DNA from 2 places in the Glycomyces sp. NPDC048151 genome. Region 2 is predicted to be linked to the other one. Evidence: riboswitches for the same ligand, from Rfam matches in the RefSeq annotation. Region 2 holds a riboswitch; the other holds the start of a gene.
The links. Region 2 has a riboswitch for cobalamin ahead of metE (5-methyltetrahydropteroyltriglutamate--homocysteine S-methyltransferase). Riboswitches for the same ligand answer to the same signal wherever they lie in the genome.

Region 1: it holds a riboswitch for cobalamin, as region 2 does, so the genes downstream of both, ACGGCP_RS01600 (prenyltransferase/squalene oxidase repeat-containing protein) here and metE (5-methyltetrahydropteroyltriglutamate--homocysteine S-methyltransferase) in region 2, are expected to answer to the same signal.

What each region holds. Positions count from the first base shown of each region.
Region 1 covers NZ_JBIDBB010000001.1:321,895-330,170, forward strand. The annotation lists gene ACGGCP_RS01580 (ECF transporter S component) at 1-388, opposite strand, end outside; gene ACGGCP_RS01585 (ABC transporter ATP-binding protein) at 372-1,994, opposite strand; gene ACGGCP_RS01590 (CbiQ family ECF transporter T component) at 1,991-3,094, opposite strand; gene ACGGCP_RS01595 (hypothetical protein) at 3,141-3,749, opposite strand; gene ACGGCP_RS01600 (prenyltransferase/squalene oxidase repeat-containing protein) at 3,757-5,037, opposite strand; cobalamin riboswitch at 5,121-5,289, opposite strand; gene ACGGCP_RS01605 (TetR/AcrR family transcriptional regulator) at 5,419-6,078, shown strand; partial or broken gene ACGGCP_RS01610 (MinD/ParA family protein) at 6,006-7,244, opposite strand; gene ACGGCP_RS01615 (UvrD-helicase domain-containing protein) at 7,536-8,276, opposite strand, start outside.
Region 2 covers NZ_JBIDBB010000001.1:200,874-209,149, forward strand. The annotation lists gene alr (alanine racemase) at 1-805, opposite strand, end outside; gene metE (5-methyltetrahydropteroyltriglutamate--homocysteine S-methyltransferase) at 881-3,100, opposite strand; cobalamin riboswitch at 3,141-3,349, opposite strand; gene ACGGCP_RS00975 (SDR family NAD(P)-dependent oxidoreductase) at 3,429-4,169, shown strand; gene ACGGCP_RS00980 (hypothetical protein) at 4,230-4,784, shown strand; gene ACGGCP_RS00985 (SDR family oxidoreductase) at 4,910-5,662, shown strand; gene ACGGCP_RS00990 (hypothetical protein) at 5,962-6,372, shown strand; gene ACGGCP_RS00995 (alpha/beta hydrolase) at 6,378-8,060, shown strand; gene ACGGCP_RS01000 (hypothetical protein) at 8,138-8,276, shown strand, end outside.

The DNA of each region.
Region 1 (8,276 bases), 120 kb from region 2:
AGCCCAGGATGAACCCGAACCCAGGCCCGAACACTCTGCCCGCCAGCACGAGCAGGAAGAACACCGTCTCGACCCCGGCGGCGCCCGCGCCGAACGGCCGCACCGCTGCCACGATCGCCGAGAGCACTCCGAGCATCGCGACCGCGCGCGCGTCGAGCCCGCCGTCCGTCAACTGGAGCAGCACGACTGCCGTCACCAGCGGCAGCAGCAGCGCGAACAGCCAAGGGCCCGAAGTGGTCTCGGTCAACGCTCCGCCCGGGGCCGCCAGCAGCGGCCATGACATCGCGACCAGGCCGAACCCCGCCGCCAGCGCGAGCGACAGCGCGGCCCTCCAGCGCACGGGCGGGCGCGGCCGGGCGAGCGGCGGCGTCTCAGTCGACCGCGTCATCGCCGGTCCCCAGTGCGGCGGCGACTTCGCCCACGGTGAGCCAGCCCGGCAGGACCTTCTCGGTCTGCGGGGCGAACATCGGGGACGCGGCCACGATCTGGCGGGCCGGGCCGTCTGCGACGACCTCGCCGTCGGAGAGGATCACGACGCGGCTGGCGAACTCGGCGCAGAACTCGACGTCGTGGGTGGAGACGACCACGCAGTGCCCGGCCTCGGCGAGCCTGCCGAGCCGGGACGCGAGCGCGGCCTTCCCCGGGTAGTCGAGGCCGCGTGTCGGCTCGTCGAGGAGGAGGAGCGGCGGTGCGGCCGTGAGGGTCACGGCGAGGGCGAGCGCGAGCCGCTGCCCTTCGGAGAGGTCGCGCGGGTGGGTCTCGCCGTCGATGCCGTCGGCGAGGTCGGCGAGGATCTTCGCGCAGGTCCCGGGTGGGACGCGGCCGTCGCGGTCGGCGCCGGCGCATTCGGCGGCGACGGTCTCGGCGTAGAGGAGGTCGCCGGGTTCGGCCGGGACGAGCCCGGCGAGCGTGCGCCGTTCGGCGGGTTTGCGGGCGGCGGGGTCGGCGCCGCCGATCGCGACCGAGCCGCCTGAGCGCTTCCCGGTGCCCTGCAGTGCCCACAGGAGGCTCGACTTGCCGGATCCGTTGCGGCCCATGAGGGCGATGCGCTCGCTGCGTCCGGCGACGAGGTCGACGCCGTCGACGGCGCGGACGCCGCCGGGGTAGTCGACGTGGACGCCGCGGGCGTCGAGCAGCGGCGGCCCGGCCGGGGTCTCGACGACGGAAGCCGGTGTGAGCGAGGCGAGCCGTTCGCGCAAGTCACCGGCGTGCCTGCGGGCTTCGCGGATGGTGACGGGCGGTCCGGGCCATCCGGCGAGGCGGCCGAGGTCGACGACGGGCGGCGCGACCGGCGAGACGGCCAGGACTTCGCCCACCGGGCCGTGGGTCACCTTGCCGCCGTTGAGGAGCAGTGCCGAGTCGGCGTACTGGGCGACGCGTTCGAGCCGGTGCTCGGCGAGGAGCACGGTGACGCCGAGGTCGTGGACGAGGCGGTGGAGCGCGGAGAGCACTTCGTCGGCGGCGGTCGGGTCGAGCGCGGAGGTCGGCTCGTCGAGGACGAGCGCGGCGGGCCCGGCGACGAGGGCCGCGCCGATCGCGACCCGTTGGCGCTGACCGGAGGAGAGGGCGGCGAGGTCGCGGGCGCGCACGTCGGCGAGACCGAGGAGGTCCACGATCTCGGTGACGCGCTTGCGCATCGCGGCGGGGTCGACGCCGAGCTGCTCGGCGGTGTAGGCGAGTTCGCGCTCGACCTCGTCGGTCACGAAGCCCGCCAAGGGGTCCTGGCCGACGTACCCGACGAGGTCGGCCAGGTCGGCCGGGGTCGAGCCGCGGACCTCCCTGCCCGCCACGGTGATCCGGCCGGACATGCTGCCGCCGGTGAAGTGCGGGACGAGGCCGTTCACGGCCTTCAGCAGCGTCGACTTGCCCGCGCCGGTGGGGCCGACGAGCAGGCAGAACTCGCCTTCGGGGAGGTCGAACGAGACGTCGTCCAGCACTCGCTTCCCCGTGTAGGCGAAGGTGACGCGGTCGAAGGCGATCCCGCCGGGGTTCATGGTGTTCCTCCTCTTTGGGACGGCACGAGCAGGGCGGGCGCGGTGGCGAGGAGGATGCCGCCCGCGGCCCACATCGGCAGGTCGGGCACCGTGATCGGGTTCGTCGCGGGCCACAGCGCCGCGGGCTCGTAGAGTCCACTGAGGACGCTTCCGGCGACGGCGGCCGCGCCGGAGGCGACCACGAGCCAGTCGCGGGCGCCGAACCGGTCGGGGCGGTAGCGGGTGTGCGGGACCCGCTTGGAGGCGAACGCGATCCCGAAGGCCGCGACGCCCGCGCTGACGGCGACGACCGACCAGGCCAGCGGTGCTGGCGTCCCGGCGCCGAGGAGCACGTACGCGCCCGCGCAGAGCCCGATGAGTCCGATGAGGAGTGACGCGCCGGTGGTGCGACGGGCTGAGGCGGGGATTCCGGCGGCGCGGCCGTAGCCGCGCGAGGCCATCGCTGCGGCGAGGGCGAGCGACCGGTCGAGCGCGTCGTGCAGGACCGGGGAGACGATTGTGCGCATGAGGTTCGCGGGGCTGCGGCCCGTGTTGCCGCGCAGGGCCCTCGCACGGCGGACGCGGCCGACGCTCTCGACGAGCTGCGGGGCGACCGACAGCGCGACGACGACCGCGACGCTCACCTCGTACAGGGCGGCCGGGACCGAGCGGAGCAGCCGCCGGGGGCTGGCGAGCGCGTTGGCCGCGCCGACGCAGACGAGGAGGGTGGCGAGCCGGAGGCCGTCGTAGGCGGCGGCGAGGGCGCCTTCGGCGGTCACGTCGCCGCCGAGCCGGAAGCCCGCGGCCCAGGCGGGGAGGGTCGCGGAGGGGAGGGTGAAAAGGACGGTGGGGCCGTCGGAGCCGCCGAAGACGACGTAGAACGCAATACGGACCGCGATGGCGCTCAAGCCGATGACGAGGAAGACCCGGTACGCGCCGGACCAGGGCTCGGATCCGCGGCACCAGGTGACGACCAGCCCTGCGACGGCGACGATGAGGAGCAGCAGCCACGGGTTGCCGGTGCGCCCGGCGGCGGTGGCGAGCAGCAGGGCCCAGCCCCACCAGGCGACCGGATGGGCGGTCCGGCGGGACGCGGAAGGCCCCGAGCGGGCTCCGCTCATGCCGACCGCCGGACCGGCGGTCGGGTACCGGCGCTGCTCGGACCGGTCATGCGCGCCGGTCGCGGCGCATGCGCCAGATCGCGAGCGCGGCGACGGCGGCGATCGCGACGACCGCGACGACCCACGTGAACGAGCGCTCCGTCTGCTCTCCCGGGCCGTGCCCCTCGGTCGACTCGGCGGCCTCGACGGGGGTGATCGCGGGCGCGGTCGAGCCGTCGCCGAACACCCAGCCCTCGACGTCGCCCGCGTCGGGGCGCGCGTCGCCGCCGCCCACGGGCGAGTAGGACCAGGTCTCGTCGTCGGCGTTGGCCCGCCAATACGACCAGTACTCCTTCGCGGGAGGCGCTGCGCCGCAGTCGCTTTCGGGGAGGTCGTCGATGCGGCAGACCATGCCGCGGATCGAGGCGACCTCGGTGACGGCGAACCCGGCCTGCGCGAGCGCGTCCAGGCCGTTCGCCGGGTCGGCGGCGCACCCGGTCGCGGGCTCGGTCGCGAGCGTCCCGAAGTCGACGACGACCGTGACTTCGAGGCAGCCGTCATGAGCGGCGGCAGGGGAGGCGGGGAAGAGGACCGCGAAGAGCACCGCTATCGCAGCGCGCAGGCAGCGCCCGCCGGACCGGCGGGCGCTGCCTGCGTTTCGTTCGCTTCGGGACACGTGCCGACTATTGCTTGTCGGTGCCGTCGCCGTCAGCGCTTTCGCCGTCGCCGGAGGCCTCGCCCGAGTCGCCCTTCGGCTCCTCGGCGGGCGCCGCGTCCCCGGCCGGGGACGCACCGGCGCCGCGCTTGCGGGACTGCAGCGCGAAGGCGACGATGAGCGCGACGAGCACGACCACGGCGGCACCGATCGCCCACGGCACCCACGAGGCCGAACCCTCGTCCTCGTCGGCGGCCGCGTCGGTCGCGGACTCGTCCCCGGCGCCGGCGCTCTCGCAGCCGGTGCCCGGGGCGGCGGCCTCGATGCCGGTGGCGTCGAGGTTCGCGAGGTCCTGGCCCGCGATCGGGACGATCGCCTGCGCGGTCGCGAGCAGGCGCGAGGCCTCGCCGAACTCGGGGTCCTCGGGGTCGGTGTACATGAGCGCGCCCGGCGCGTCGCTGTCGCAGCCGAACTGGAGCGTCAGCAGGAACGAGACGGCGCGCTCGGCGGCGTCGGCCCGATCGGTCGCCAGGAACGCCTGGGCGGCCATCGCGGTCGAGTTCGCGTTCTCGCCGAAGCCGTTGTCGAACCCGCCGTCCTCGGCCTGCGCGGCCTCGAGCCACTCCACGGCCGCGGTCAGCGGGGCGGCGGCGTCGTCGCCGAGGGTCGCGAGCGCGGACGCGACGAGACCGGTCGTGTCGGGGTCGGAGACGCAGTCGTCGCCGCCGTCGACGTCGCCGAAGTTGAACCCGCCGTCGGGGCACTGGACCGCGGCGAGCCCGGCCGCGGCCTCGGGGCCGGCCGGGGTGCCGGTGCGGGCGAGGCCGAGGACGGCCCACGCGGTGGACGGCGCGGTGCCGTCGCCGTAGGTGCCGTTCGCGGTCTGCGAGGCGGTGACCTCGTCGGCGAGGCGGATCTCGGCGAAGTTCGTCGGGTCGCCCCCGGCGGTCGCGACGGTGTACATGACCTTCCCGGCGGCGCCGGCGTTGAGCGCGGGCTCGGTCGCGCCCTCGACCGCGGGGTACACGTACGGGGAGAGCGTCTCGTTGCTGTTGAGCCACTCGAGGGTGGCCTGGACCTGGTCGCCGCCGACGCGGGCGGCCTCCAGGGCGATGACGGCGTCGAGCGAGGACGAGACGTCCCCGCCGTTCCAGGAGGTGCCGTCGGACTGGGCGACGAGCCAGGACGCGGCGGCCTGGGCGGGCTGCGCGAACGGGGCGTCTTGGGCCTCAGCCGGTGCGGCGGAGGCGAGGACGGCGACGGGCACGACCGCGGCGGCGGCCAGCAGTCGGGCGGGCAGGTGGCGCAATTGCCTGACCTTTCCTTGAGCGAGTTGGGTCTTCGGGCAGGCGGCGGCGCCGCAAGCGCCTGTAGACCACGACAGGCGTTGACAATTCGGACGGCGTCGTCGGCGGGCATTCGGGCTCACGCGGGTGGACCGAGCAGGATCGAAGGGTGCTCGGCAGTTTGTCTGAGTTGACGGACCGCGACTACCGTTGCGGGTCAGCGCCGGCCTTTCACCGGACTTCCCCCGCCAGACGCCTATGCAATTTGGGTCATTCTCGCGGGTGGATTCGCTGGGTGTCAAGCTGACCGGTCGCGCAGTGCAGCCGTTCACTCGCGCCACGCGAGTGAACTCCCGCCTTGCGGTTATTGACCCGTAGCACCGGGTGTCGATACGGTGCACAACGTGAGCAGAAATAAGAACGCCGATTTGGACAGAGTTCTTCGCGCTGCGACACGGGTCTTCCTGGAGCGCGGGTTCTCCGCCACCTCCATGTCGGACCTCGTCGCGGCGACCGGCATGAACCGCGCCGGGCTCTACGCCGCATTCGGGTCCAAGCACCAGCTCTACATCACCGCGCTGGGCCGCTACCGGGAGGACACCGAGCCGGAGCTGCGAGCGATCGCCCACCGCGCCCTCGAGCGCGGGAGCGACGAGCGCATCGACGCGCCGCGGGTGGTGGCCGATCTGCTGGAGGTCGTGGCCCGCCATTCCAAAGAGGGCGGTTTCGTGGTGCGCGCCGCGGTGGAGCTGGCCGACGACCCCGCCACGATGCGCCGCGTCCAGGAGGCCTGGACGGAGCTCGAACGCGATCTCGCCGCGATCCTGGCACGGGCGGTCGAGCGCGGCGAGATGCACGCCGCGGCGGACCCTCCGCGGCTCGCCGCCACGGTCCTCGTGTTCGTGCAGGGCGCGCTCGTCCTGGGCCACGCCGACGAGGACGACCGGCGCCTCGCCGACGCCGCGGCGGGCCTCGTCGGGCTCCTCGCCGCCTACAGCCCCTCGGCGACGGCCGAGGAGATCCGCAGCCAGGCCGACGACGACGCCTTGCTCAGCGAGTCGTAGCGGATCGGCTCGCCCGAGTCGAGGAGCTTCTCGTACGGCGCGAGCAGGACCGCCCTCGTGCGGGCCGCGAAGTGCCGCTGCACCGCGGGCAGGTCCACGTCCTTGCGGTGGGCGGGCATCGACACCACCGACACCGCGCCGCGCACCAGGTCGCGGCGGCCGGTCTGCTCCAAGTGGTCGAGCATCCGCGCGGCGGTCTCCGCCGAGTCGTTGCGGGCCGACATCGTCACCACCAGCTGGTCGGTCGCGTCGATCGCCGCCTGCCAGTTCGCCGCCCGCACGTTGTTGCCGGTGTCGACGACGATGAGCTTGTAGAAGCGCGACACCGCTTCGCGCAGGTCGCCGAACGCCTGCGACGTGAGCATCTCCCCGGCCGTCGCCGACTCGTCGGAGGCGAGCACGTCGAACATCGCGCCGCCCTGGGCGCGCACGTACTGCGAGAGGTCGCCGATGCGCCCCGTGGGGCCCCGGAAGTGGTCGAGGTCGCGCAGCAGGTCCCGGACGGTCCGCACGTGGAAGTCCTGCTGGGCGCGCATGCCCAGCGTCCCCTGCGTCTCGTTGTTGTCCCACGCGAGCACGTAGCCGCCGCGGTGGCGGCCGAACGTCATGGCGAGCATGAGGACAGCGACGGTCTTGCCCGCGCCGCCCTTGGGGTTGACGACGGTGATCTGGCGCAGGCCCCCGAAGTTGCGGCGCACGGTGTCGACCGCCCGCTGCCGTGAACGTTCTCGGGGCCCGGGCGGGAGGGCGACCATGCCGAGGCTGAAACGGTGGAGCGCGCCGCGCAGGCCGGTCTCGGCCACGGGCGGGCGCGGCGGCACGACCCGGCGGGACGCGAAGTCGTCGGCGGTCACGCCGAGCCGCTCGAGCGCGCCCGCGTGGTCGGGGAACACCGGGACCGGGACGTTCGTGCGCGGCGCGGGCGCGGGAGGCGCGCCGACCTGGTAGTCCACAGGGGCCGGACCGGGCGGCGCGGGCCAGCCGTCCACGAGCCTGGGCTCCTGCGGCGCCTCGTACTGCGCGGGCGGCGAATCGTAGGGAGCCGCCGGGCCGGGCATGGGCGTCGCGGCCGGGGGCGGCGCGCTCGGCACGTGGTCGCCCTGGCGCGGATTGCGGACGGGACCGGCGTGGTGCGGCTGCTGCATGACGTCCTCGGGAGCGCTGTCCTGCTGGTGCACTTCCGAAGACGCGTAGTACTGCTCGCTCGCCTCCGGCGGCGCGACGTACTCGTGGTTCGATTCCGGCGGCGCGCTGTACTCATGGTTCGCGCCTGGCGGCGCGAACGGCGACCACCCTGGAGCATCCGGCCGGTGCAGAGGAACGGTGTCCTCCTCGGTGTGCTCCATCGGGGCCTCCCAGCGCGCGGATGCGCTCAGCGTCAGAGTGCGGTTACCCGACTATTGTGGCCCATACGCCTGTCATCGCGTGGGAACTCGGCACGGCTCCCGATCGCGGACTCACAGCAGTCGCGGCTGCTCAGGGCCCGAACGGTCCTGAGGGACCATCCCGAATGGACTGAACAGTCCCTGGTCCACATCGGCCAGAAGCGGCGAGCCCGCGCCGGTGTGGCTGACATACGCGAGGTCCCTCGTGCGCCCGAGCGCGACGTACAGCTCGCGGCGGGCCGCGGCCGTGTTCGGCCAGTCCTCGGCGGTCATCCCGGTCAGGCACACGACCCGGAACTCGCCGTCGGCGGCCTCGGCGACGGACATCCCGTCGGGGCCGATCACCGCGAGCTCCTCGGGCGCGACCCCGGCCTCGGCGAGGCGGTCGGTGAGGTCCTCGACGAAGCGCTTCTCGTCGTCGGCGTCGACCGCGAAGCACCGGCCGATCCCCGAGCCCTCGAGCGCCGGGCGCTCGGGCTGCACGAGCCGACCCGGGACGCGGCTGATCGGCTCGATGACCTGCGAGGCGGCGACGAGCACCGCGGCGGGGCTGCGGTGGTTGCGCGACAGGCGCATCACGTGCGCCTGCGGGAACCGCTCCCCGAACGCCGCGAACGCGGCGGGCTCGCCGGTGACGAGCGCCGAGTCGGGGTCGCCGGTGGCGGTGATGTCCGCTTCGGCCCCGCGGTTGTCGGTGACCTGGCGGAACAGGCGCATCGGCATGCGCGGCAGGTCGTCGATGAAGATGTGCCCGAGTTCGGGCGGGCTCGCGGCGGCGAAGTCGTCGAACTCGGCGACGGTGATCGAGGCGGC
Region 2 (8,276 bases):
ACATGACGACCGACCGCACCTCGATCACCGGCCGCAGGTCGACCGCGAACTGCGGCACCGGGTTGTACCCGTACAACGCGATCCCCGGACGCACCATGTCGTACCTGGTCTCCGGGTCCGAGATGAGCGCCGCCGAGTTCGCCAGGTGTCGCACCTCCGGCTCCAGGCCCGACGCGGCCACCGTGCCGAGGAACCGCTCGAACGCGGCCTTCTGCTCGATATTCGCCGGGTGACCGATCTCGTCGGCGCACGCCATGTGGCTCCACGCGCCGACGACGACGACCGAACCCGCGGCCTGGTGCTTCGCCGCCGCTTCGGCGACGAACGCCCACTCGGGCTCGACCACGCCGCCTCGCGACATGCCCGTATCGCCCTTGAGGTGGATCCGCGCCGGACGCCCGGCCTTGTCGGCCGCCGCGGCGACCGCGTCGAGCTGCGCCATCGACGACACCCCGAGCTCGATCCCCGCGCCGACCACCTCGGCCAGGCCCGGCTGGTCCGGGGCGAAGAAGAACGCCATCACCGTGGTGTCCGCGAGGTCCGGCAGGCGCTTGAGCTGCCATGCCTCCCTGAGGGTCACGACCCCGAGGCTCGCCGCCCCGGCCTCGACCGAGACCCGCCCGGCCGGGACCATGCCGTGCCCGTACGCGTCGGCCTTGACCATCGCCATCATCGGCACCCCGGCGATCGCACCGAGGGTCTCGATGTTGTGCGCGAGCCGTCGCCAGTCGGCGCTGGCCTTGGCCAGGCCCGACATGGTGCCGAACTCCGGTTCGGCCAGGACGCGGTAGTTGTCTATCGCCACATATGCAAGGGTACGTGCCCGCCGCGCCCGGCCCCCGACAGCGCCGGAGCCGGGTCGCGGCGGGCACGTCCCGTTCTAGACGAGCTGCTCGCGGACCGACTTGGCGGCGGCGACCAGGCCTTCGAGCGACGGGCGGACTTCCTCATACCGGCGGGTCTTCAGGCCGCAGTCCGGGTTCGCCCACACGCGCTCGGGGCCGAGCGCGGCCACGGCCAGGCGCAGCGCCTCGGCCATGTCCTCGGGCTTCGGGACGCGCGGGGAGTGGATGTCCCACACGCCCGGTCCGACCGCGCTGCGGTAGTTCGCGCGGTCGAGGTCGGCGAGGACCTCCATCTTGGAGCGGGACGCCTCGATCGAGGTCACGTCGGCGTCGAGCGCCGCGATCGCGTCGATGACCTCGCCGAACTCTGAGTAGCACAGGTGCGTGTGGATCGAGGTCTCCGGCCGCACGCCCGAGGTGGCGACGCGGAACGAGCGGGTCGCCCAGTCCCGGTACGCCGCACGGGAAGCGGCGCGCACGGGCAGCAGCTCGCGCAGCGCGGGCTCGTCGACCTGGATGATCGCGGTCCCGGCCGCTTCGAGGTCGGCGACCTCGTCGCGCAGTGCGAGCGCGACCTGGTCGGCGGTGTCGGCGAGCGGCTGGTCGTCGCGCACGAACGACCACGCGAGGATCGTCACCGGCCCGGTGAGCATGCCCTTGACCGGCTTCTCGGTGAGCGACTGCGCGTACGAGGTCCACTCGACGGTCATCGGCGCCTGGCGAGTGACGTCGGCGTAGAGCACCGGCGGGCGCACGCAGCGCGAACCGTAGGACTGCACCCAGCCCGCGGCGGTGGTCGCGAAGCCGTGCAGCTGCTCGGCGAAGTACTGCACCATGTCGTTGCGCTCGGGCTCGCCGTGCACCAAGACATCAAGGCCGAGCTTCTCCTGCTCCGCGATCACCGACGCGACCTCGGCCTTCATGCGGGCCTTGTAGTCGGCGTCGATCATGAGCCCGCGGCGGTGCGCGGCGCGGGCGTTGCGCAGCTCGGCGGTCTGCGGGAACGACCCGATGGTGGTCGTCGGCAGCGGCGGCAGGGGGACGCGTTCGGCTTGGGCCGCTTGCCGGTCGGCGTAGGGCACGCGGCGGTCGGCGTCCGCGCCGAGCGCGGCCAGGCGCTCGCGCACGGCCTCGTCGCGCCAGGCGTCCGGGGTCGCCGGACGGGCCTCGCGGGAGCCTGCCGGGTCGGCGATGGCCTTGATCTCCTGGAGTTTCTGTCGGGCGAACGAAAGCCGCTCGAACAGGGCCGAGGGAAGCTCGGTCTCGGCGTCCAAGTCCACCGGGACGTGCAGCAGCGAGGATGACGAGGAGACCCCGACGCGGTCGCTGATGGCCTGCAGCCGTGCGAGGTCGGCCGCGCCGTTGGCAAGGTCGGCGCGCCAGATGTTGCGGCCGTCGACCACTCCGGCCAGGAAAAATGTTTCACGTGAAACATCCAGTGCCTCAAGTGCATCGAGGTCACTGCGGCCTCGCACGAGGTCCAGCGCGACACCTTCCACACCGGCATCGAGGAGCACCGGAAGCGACTCGCCGAACGGCCCGTAACCGCCCGCGATGAGGATCTGGGTGTCGGCGCTCAAACGCCGGTAGGTGTCGGAGACAGCGGCCAGCTCAGCCTCGGTGCGATCGCCGCAGAGCGCGGGCTCGTCGAGCTGGACGAGATCCGCCCCCGCGTCCCGAAGGGCCGCAAGCAGCTCCGCATAGACCGCGACGAGGTCGCCGAGCCGGTCGAACGGTGCGAAGCCGTCCGGTGCGTCCTCGCTCGCCTTGGCCAGCAGGAGGAACGAGACGGGGCCGAGGAGCACCGGCCGGGCGTCGAGTCCGCGCTCCTTCGCCTCCAGGAACTCGGCGACGGCCTTGGCGGGCTTGGCCGCGAACGCGGTCGCAGGCCCGATCTCGGGGACCAGGTAGTGGTAGTTCGTGTCGAACCACTTGGTCATCTCGAGCGGCACGGCGGCCTCGTCCCCGCGCGCGGCGGCGAAGTACGAGGCCAGCTCGGTGTCGCGGTGGTGGCGCGGCGCGAGCGCGTCGACGGCGCAGATCGTGTCGAGCACATGGTCGTAGTAGGAGAAGGTGCCGGTCGGGACCGCGTCGAGCACCGAGAGGTCGTCGAGCATCCCGGAGCGGACGGCCGCCGCGGCGGCCTCCAGCCCGGCGGCGTCGAGCCTGCCCGACCAGTGGCCTTCGAGCGCGCGCTTGAGCTCGCGGTTCGGGCCGATACGCGGATATCCGAGCACGGTGGAAATCGTCTTCATGTGTCAGTTCCCTCGAACTTGCGACAACGGGACCGCGCGCGGTCGCGCGCGGTACGCGGGCAGGTATTCGGACTCGAGGGCCTGCCGTCTCCGGCTCCTAATTCCCGCCGCTTCCCAGGGTTCCGGGCCCAGTGCTTATGGCGGGTTTCGTTCCCTCTCACCGCTGCGGGGCAGTCCTGGATTCCCACCAGGTTCCCTCTTAGCCGGAGCGGTTCGCACCGCGCCGGAACCAGCGTCGGAACCGATGGTACGACCGCTGACCGGCCCGGGCCCCCGACGAGGCCGCAGAGTGGGACGAGGGCTCCGCGAATGGGTAGGCTCGGGCCCCATGAGCACCAAACCTGTAGCAGTAGTCACGGGAGCGAGCAGCGGCATCGGAGCGGCCACCGCGAAGGCCCTCGCCAAAGCCGGGTTCGACGTGATCCTGGGCGCGCGCCGGGCCGACAAGCTCGCCGAGGTCGCCGCCGAGTGCGGCGGGACCGCGCTGCCGCTGGACGTCACCGACGAGGACTCGGTGGCCGCCTTCGCCGCCGTCGTCTCCCGCTGCGACCTGCTCGTGAACAACGCGGGCGGCGCGCTCGGCCTCGACTCGATCGCCACGGCCGACCTCGAACTGTGGCAGCAGATGTACGACGTGAACGTGCTCGGCACCATCCGCGTCACCAAGGCGCTCTTGCCGAAGCTCGTCGCCTCCGGCAACGGCCAGGTCGTCGTCATCGGCTCGATCGCGGCCCACCAGCCCTACCCGGGTGGCGGCGGCTACAACGCCGCGAAGCACGCCGAGGCCGCGGTGACCCGCGTCCTGCGCCTCGAACTGATCGGCCAGCCCGTTCGCGTCTGCGAGATCGACCCCGGCATGGTCGAGACCGAGTTCAGCCTGGTCCGCTTCGAAGGCGACCAGGCCCGCGCCGACGCCGTCTACGCGAACATGACGCCCCTGACCGCCGACGACATCGCCGACACGATCAGTTGGGTCGCAACCCGACCCGCCCACGTCAACGTCGACCAGATCACGATCATGCCCCGAGACCAAACCGGAGCCCAACAAGTCCACCGCCGCGAGAGCTAAGCGGCGCAAACATATCGGCCCGGCGGTAATCCGCCGGGCCGATGCGTTGAATGGAGAGTCATGCCGAACACCCCTTATCGAGTCAGCCGTTCGATTTCGAGCTTGGAGTCCGCGATCCCCGCGATGGTGAAGTTCCGCGCGGCCGAGCCGCGTGAGGTGCGTTGGGACCTACTGCGCGAAGAGCTGGGGGTAGAGCTTCCCTCTGACTTCCGCGCTCTGGCGGAGGCTTACCCGGCACTCGTTCTGGAGGATTTTCTTATTCTTCATCTGCCCCATCCTGGTGAGGAGTCGCGTTTCGTCACGGACCATCGACGAGCCGCAGTGATCCTTGATGATTGGCGCAGAGAAGGCTACGCCGCAGATTATGTGCCGTTTCCGGAGCCCGGCGGTCTGCTGCTCTGGGGGTCGTCAGACGTAGGCGACTACTTCTTCTGGCGAACCTGGTCGGAATCCCCTGACGACTGGTCGATCGTGGTCTCGGGAGAAAACGGTGACTGGTCGGAGTACCACGTCGGTGTCGTGGATTTCCTTGCCTCGCTTTACAGCGATGATCTCGGCCTATGGGGGATGCCAGAGGGCTTCCCGACGAATGACCCTGAGGTGGCTACCTTCTAAGCGTCGAGGTCATGGGCTTCTAGAGGGTGTTGCTGTGGCAGAACTCCCTCGTAGCCCCGAACAGCGCCTCTCGAAGCGAACGGTTCATTACGCTGTCCCGATTTCCCTCGAGAAAGGGCGAGTCGTTGGGGCAGCTAGCAGGCAAGACGGTGCTCATCACCGGCGCGTCCAGGGGCATCGGGGCGGCCACTGCCCGGCTCCTCGCTGACGAGGGCGCGCACCTCCTGGTCAACTACAGGGACAAGGCGAAGCGAGCCGAGAAGGTCGTCGCCGACGTCGAGGAGCGGGGGGCCACGGGCACGGCGGTCCAAGCCGACATCACCGACGCCGCGCAGGTCGACGCCATGCTCGCGGGCGTCGAACGCCTCGACGTACTCGTACTCAACGCCTCCGGCGGCCTCGAGAAGGACGTCGACGCCGACTACGCGCTCCGCCTCAACCGCGACGCCCAAGTGGACCTCGCGACCAAGGCACTCACGTACATGCCGCGCGGCGGTCGCATCGTCTACGTGACCAGCCACCAGGCGCACTTCTACGGCACCTACGAAGAGACACTTGCGGTCTACGCACCCGTCGCGCGCTCCAAGCACGCCGGTGGCGAGGCCCTCCAAGCGCTTGTCCCGACCTTCGCAGAGCACGGCGTCGACTTCGTGACCGTCTCCGGCGACATGATCGAAGGCACCATCACCGCGACCCTCCTCGAACGGGCCCAACCGGGCGCCATCGAACACCGCCGCGAGGCTGCAGGCAGCCTCCTCACCGTCGAAGAGTTCGCCGCCCACGTAGCCGATGCCGCCACCGCCGACCTCGAAACCGGCGCAGTAATCCTCGCCGGCGGCCCCGGCCAGTGGGGCGACCAGGTCACCCGCAACCAATAAGCGCAACAAGCGACTCGAACTGGCGGAGGATCGCTAGGCCGTGCAAGGGATCCGGCTGGTCGCCGCGGCAGGGCGACCAGTTCCGGCATGGCTCACATAGCAATGCCAGCCGCGTGATCTCGACATCCGAGCCGTGTACCCCATGTGACTCTCCAGTTCGATACAGTCACCGTGAATCCCAAACCCCACCTAACTCCACGGAGACGACAAATGGCGCTACCCCCGTGCCCCCGACTGCTCTCTTGCGCGGTTCCCGAAGCATTGGTCCATGCGCGGGTCGTCGTGCGAGGCGGGCAGCGGTGAGCAGCGGCTTCAATCTCGACCCTGAAGCGGTCGACAAGGTTGCGACGGACTTGTTCGCATTGTCTGAGGATCTTCACGGATCCATGAAGAAAGTCACAGATTGCGCTGGAGCCTTGGGCGGCGCGGTCGATACCGCCGAGTTCACTGGCGTAGTCGAAGTGCTTGAGGCCGTGAGTAAATGGAGCGATGAGCTCATACCTGAACACCGGTTCGAGCTTGAAGAGTTCGCTGGCTATCTGGTAGTCGCGGTCAGGGAAACGGTTGACCTGGACGGCTATGTCGCCTCGGCATTCGATGCGTATGCGGACGAGTTCCCCCGCACCGAGGGTGTCCCAGCCCCTGAGCTTCCCGCCCCCGACCCAGCCGACGCGGTGCCTTCACTGCACGGTCCCGACATCGCGGTGTGAAGCTGATGCCGATCTCATATCAAGCACTCGTTGCCGCAGACCTCAACGTGCTGCAGGCAGTCAGCGAAGCTTGGCTCCAGGCCTCGAAGGAACTCGAAGACCATCTCGCAACGCTCGACGACTACCGCACCGGCGACCTCAAGGAGGACAACTGGGACGGTGACTCCGCCGAAGCAGGCCGCAGTCGAATCAAGGAGTTCGTAACTGACCTTGATGAACGTGCGGCCCAAGCTCGCCGCGTGGCCGCCGCAATCGAGGACGCTTGTTCCGTCTTCCTCGCGAGCCAGAACGGCTTGACCATGCTGGCAGGGATGATCGACAAAGAGCAAGCCAGTCTCAGCGCTGACGGCTCGGTCGTACCTGACACGGCGAAAGGCACAGCCGCAGTCGAGTACGCCTCCGGAATACAGTCGCAGATCCAGGCGCTCCTAGATGATGCGACCGCGGCCGATGAAGCGTTGAAGGCCGCTGTAGCCCTGTATGCGGAGACCCTCAGCGCCGTGGAGGAAGCTGCACTTGACCAGCTCGCGACCGAAGAGGTCGGGGCGTTGCAGAGCCTTATCGACGATGGCGCCTCTCCTGAGGAGATCAACGAGTGGTGGAGCTCCTTGAGTGGTGAGGAGCAGATCGCCATGCTGGAGAATCATCCTGATCTGCTGGGCGGCCTAGACGGTGTCCCCACCGACACCCGCGACTATGCGAACAGGGAGTTGCTGGAAGCGGAACTCGACCGTTTCAGCCCAACGCTTGACGAGGATATTGCCGAGCTGCAAGCTGAGATCGATCAGTTCAACGACGGCGCGAGATTCCTCAATAGTTCGTACGACGCGCTGACCGATGAACTCGAGCGGCTCGAAGCAGAACGGGACCGTCGCGACGGACTGACAAGCCTGCAGGAGGCGATCACGGAACCGGCCTCCACCGGTCAGGATTACTATCTGCTGGGCTTTGACTCCGCTGGTGACGGCAAAGCGATCGTCTCTGTCGGCAACCCCGACACGGCAGACAATACCGCCGTATACGTTCCGGGAACAGGAGGCGACTTGAACGGCGCAAGCGGCGGCCTGCTGAATCGTGCTGAGACGATGGCGCTTGACGCCAACGACATTCCAGGAAGCGGGGAAACCGCAGTAGTGATGTGGCTGGGCTACGATGCCCCCGATAATCCGATTCTGAATTCTCCCAGCATGTCTTACGCCGAGGATGCCTCCGCCCCGTTGTCATCGTTCATGAGCGGCCTTGAATCCACCAATGCCGATCCCGATGGCACGAATACGACCGTTGTGGGACATTCCTACGGGACGACGGTCATCGGTCAGTCCGCTAGCGAACATGGTCTTGCAACCGACAACATCGTTGCCCTGGCGAGCCCCGGTATGGTCGTGGAGAACGCCAGCGAACTCGGCATCGACCCCGATAACTTCTACGCGACTGTCGCACCCCTGGACATGATCAATCTCGCTGCGGAGACCAGTGCGCTGGGAGCTGACCCGACCGACAGCGGTGTCAACGTCGATCTAGGAGCCGGGGCGTTCGTGGACTGGCATGGTTTTGGGGGGAACACCTTCAACAGCGACAATATGGATGGCGATCCAGTCGACGTCCACAGTAATTACTGGGACGAGAACAACCCTGCGAGGAAGAATATGGCGCTCATCTTCACTGGTAACGGAAGTGAGGTCTCGTGACTTTCCGTTCCCTCTCCAGGGCCTTTTCGGTCGTGACTGTCGCCTTGACCGCTGTGATACTCGGAGGATGCTCCAACATGTCGTCAGACCTGCCTGAGCTTGATTTCAACCTTGACGAGGCCTTCCTGCGGATGGACGAGGCCGTTGCCGAGACGATTGCCGGGCTACCCGACTTTCCCGGCTTTCACGAACGTCGCACCCTGCAGTTGGAGTGTG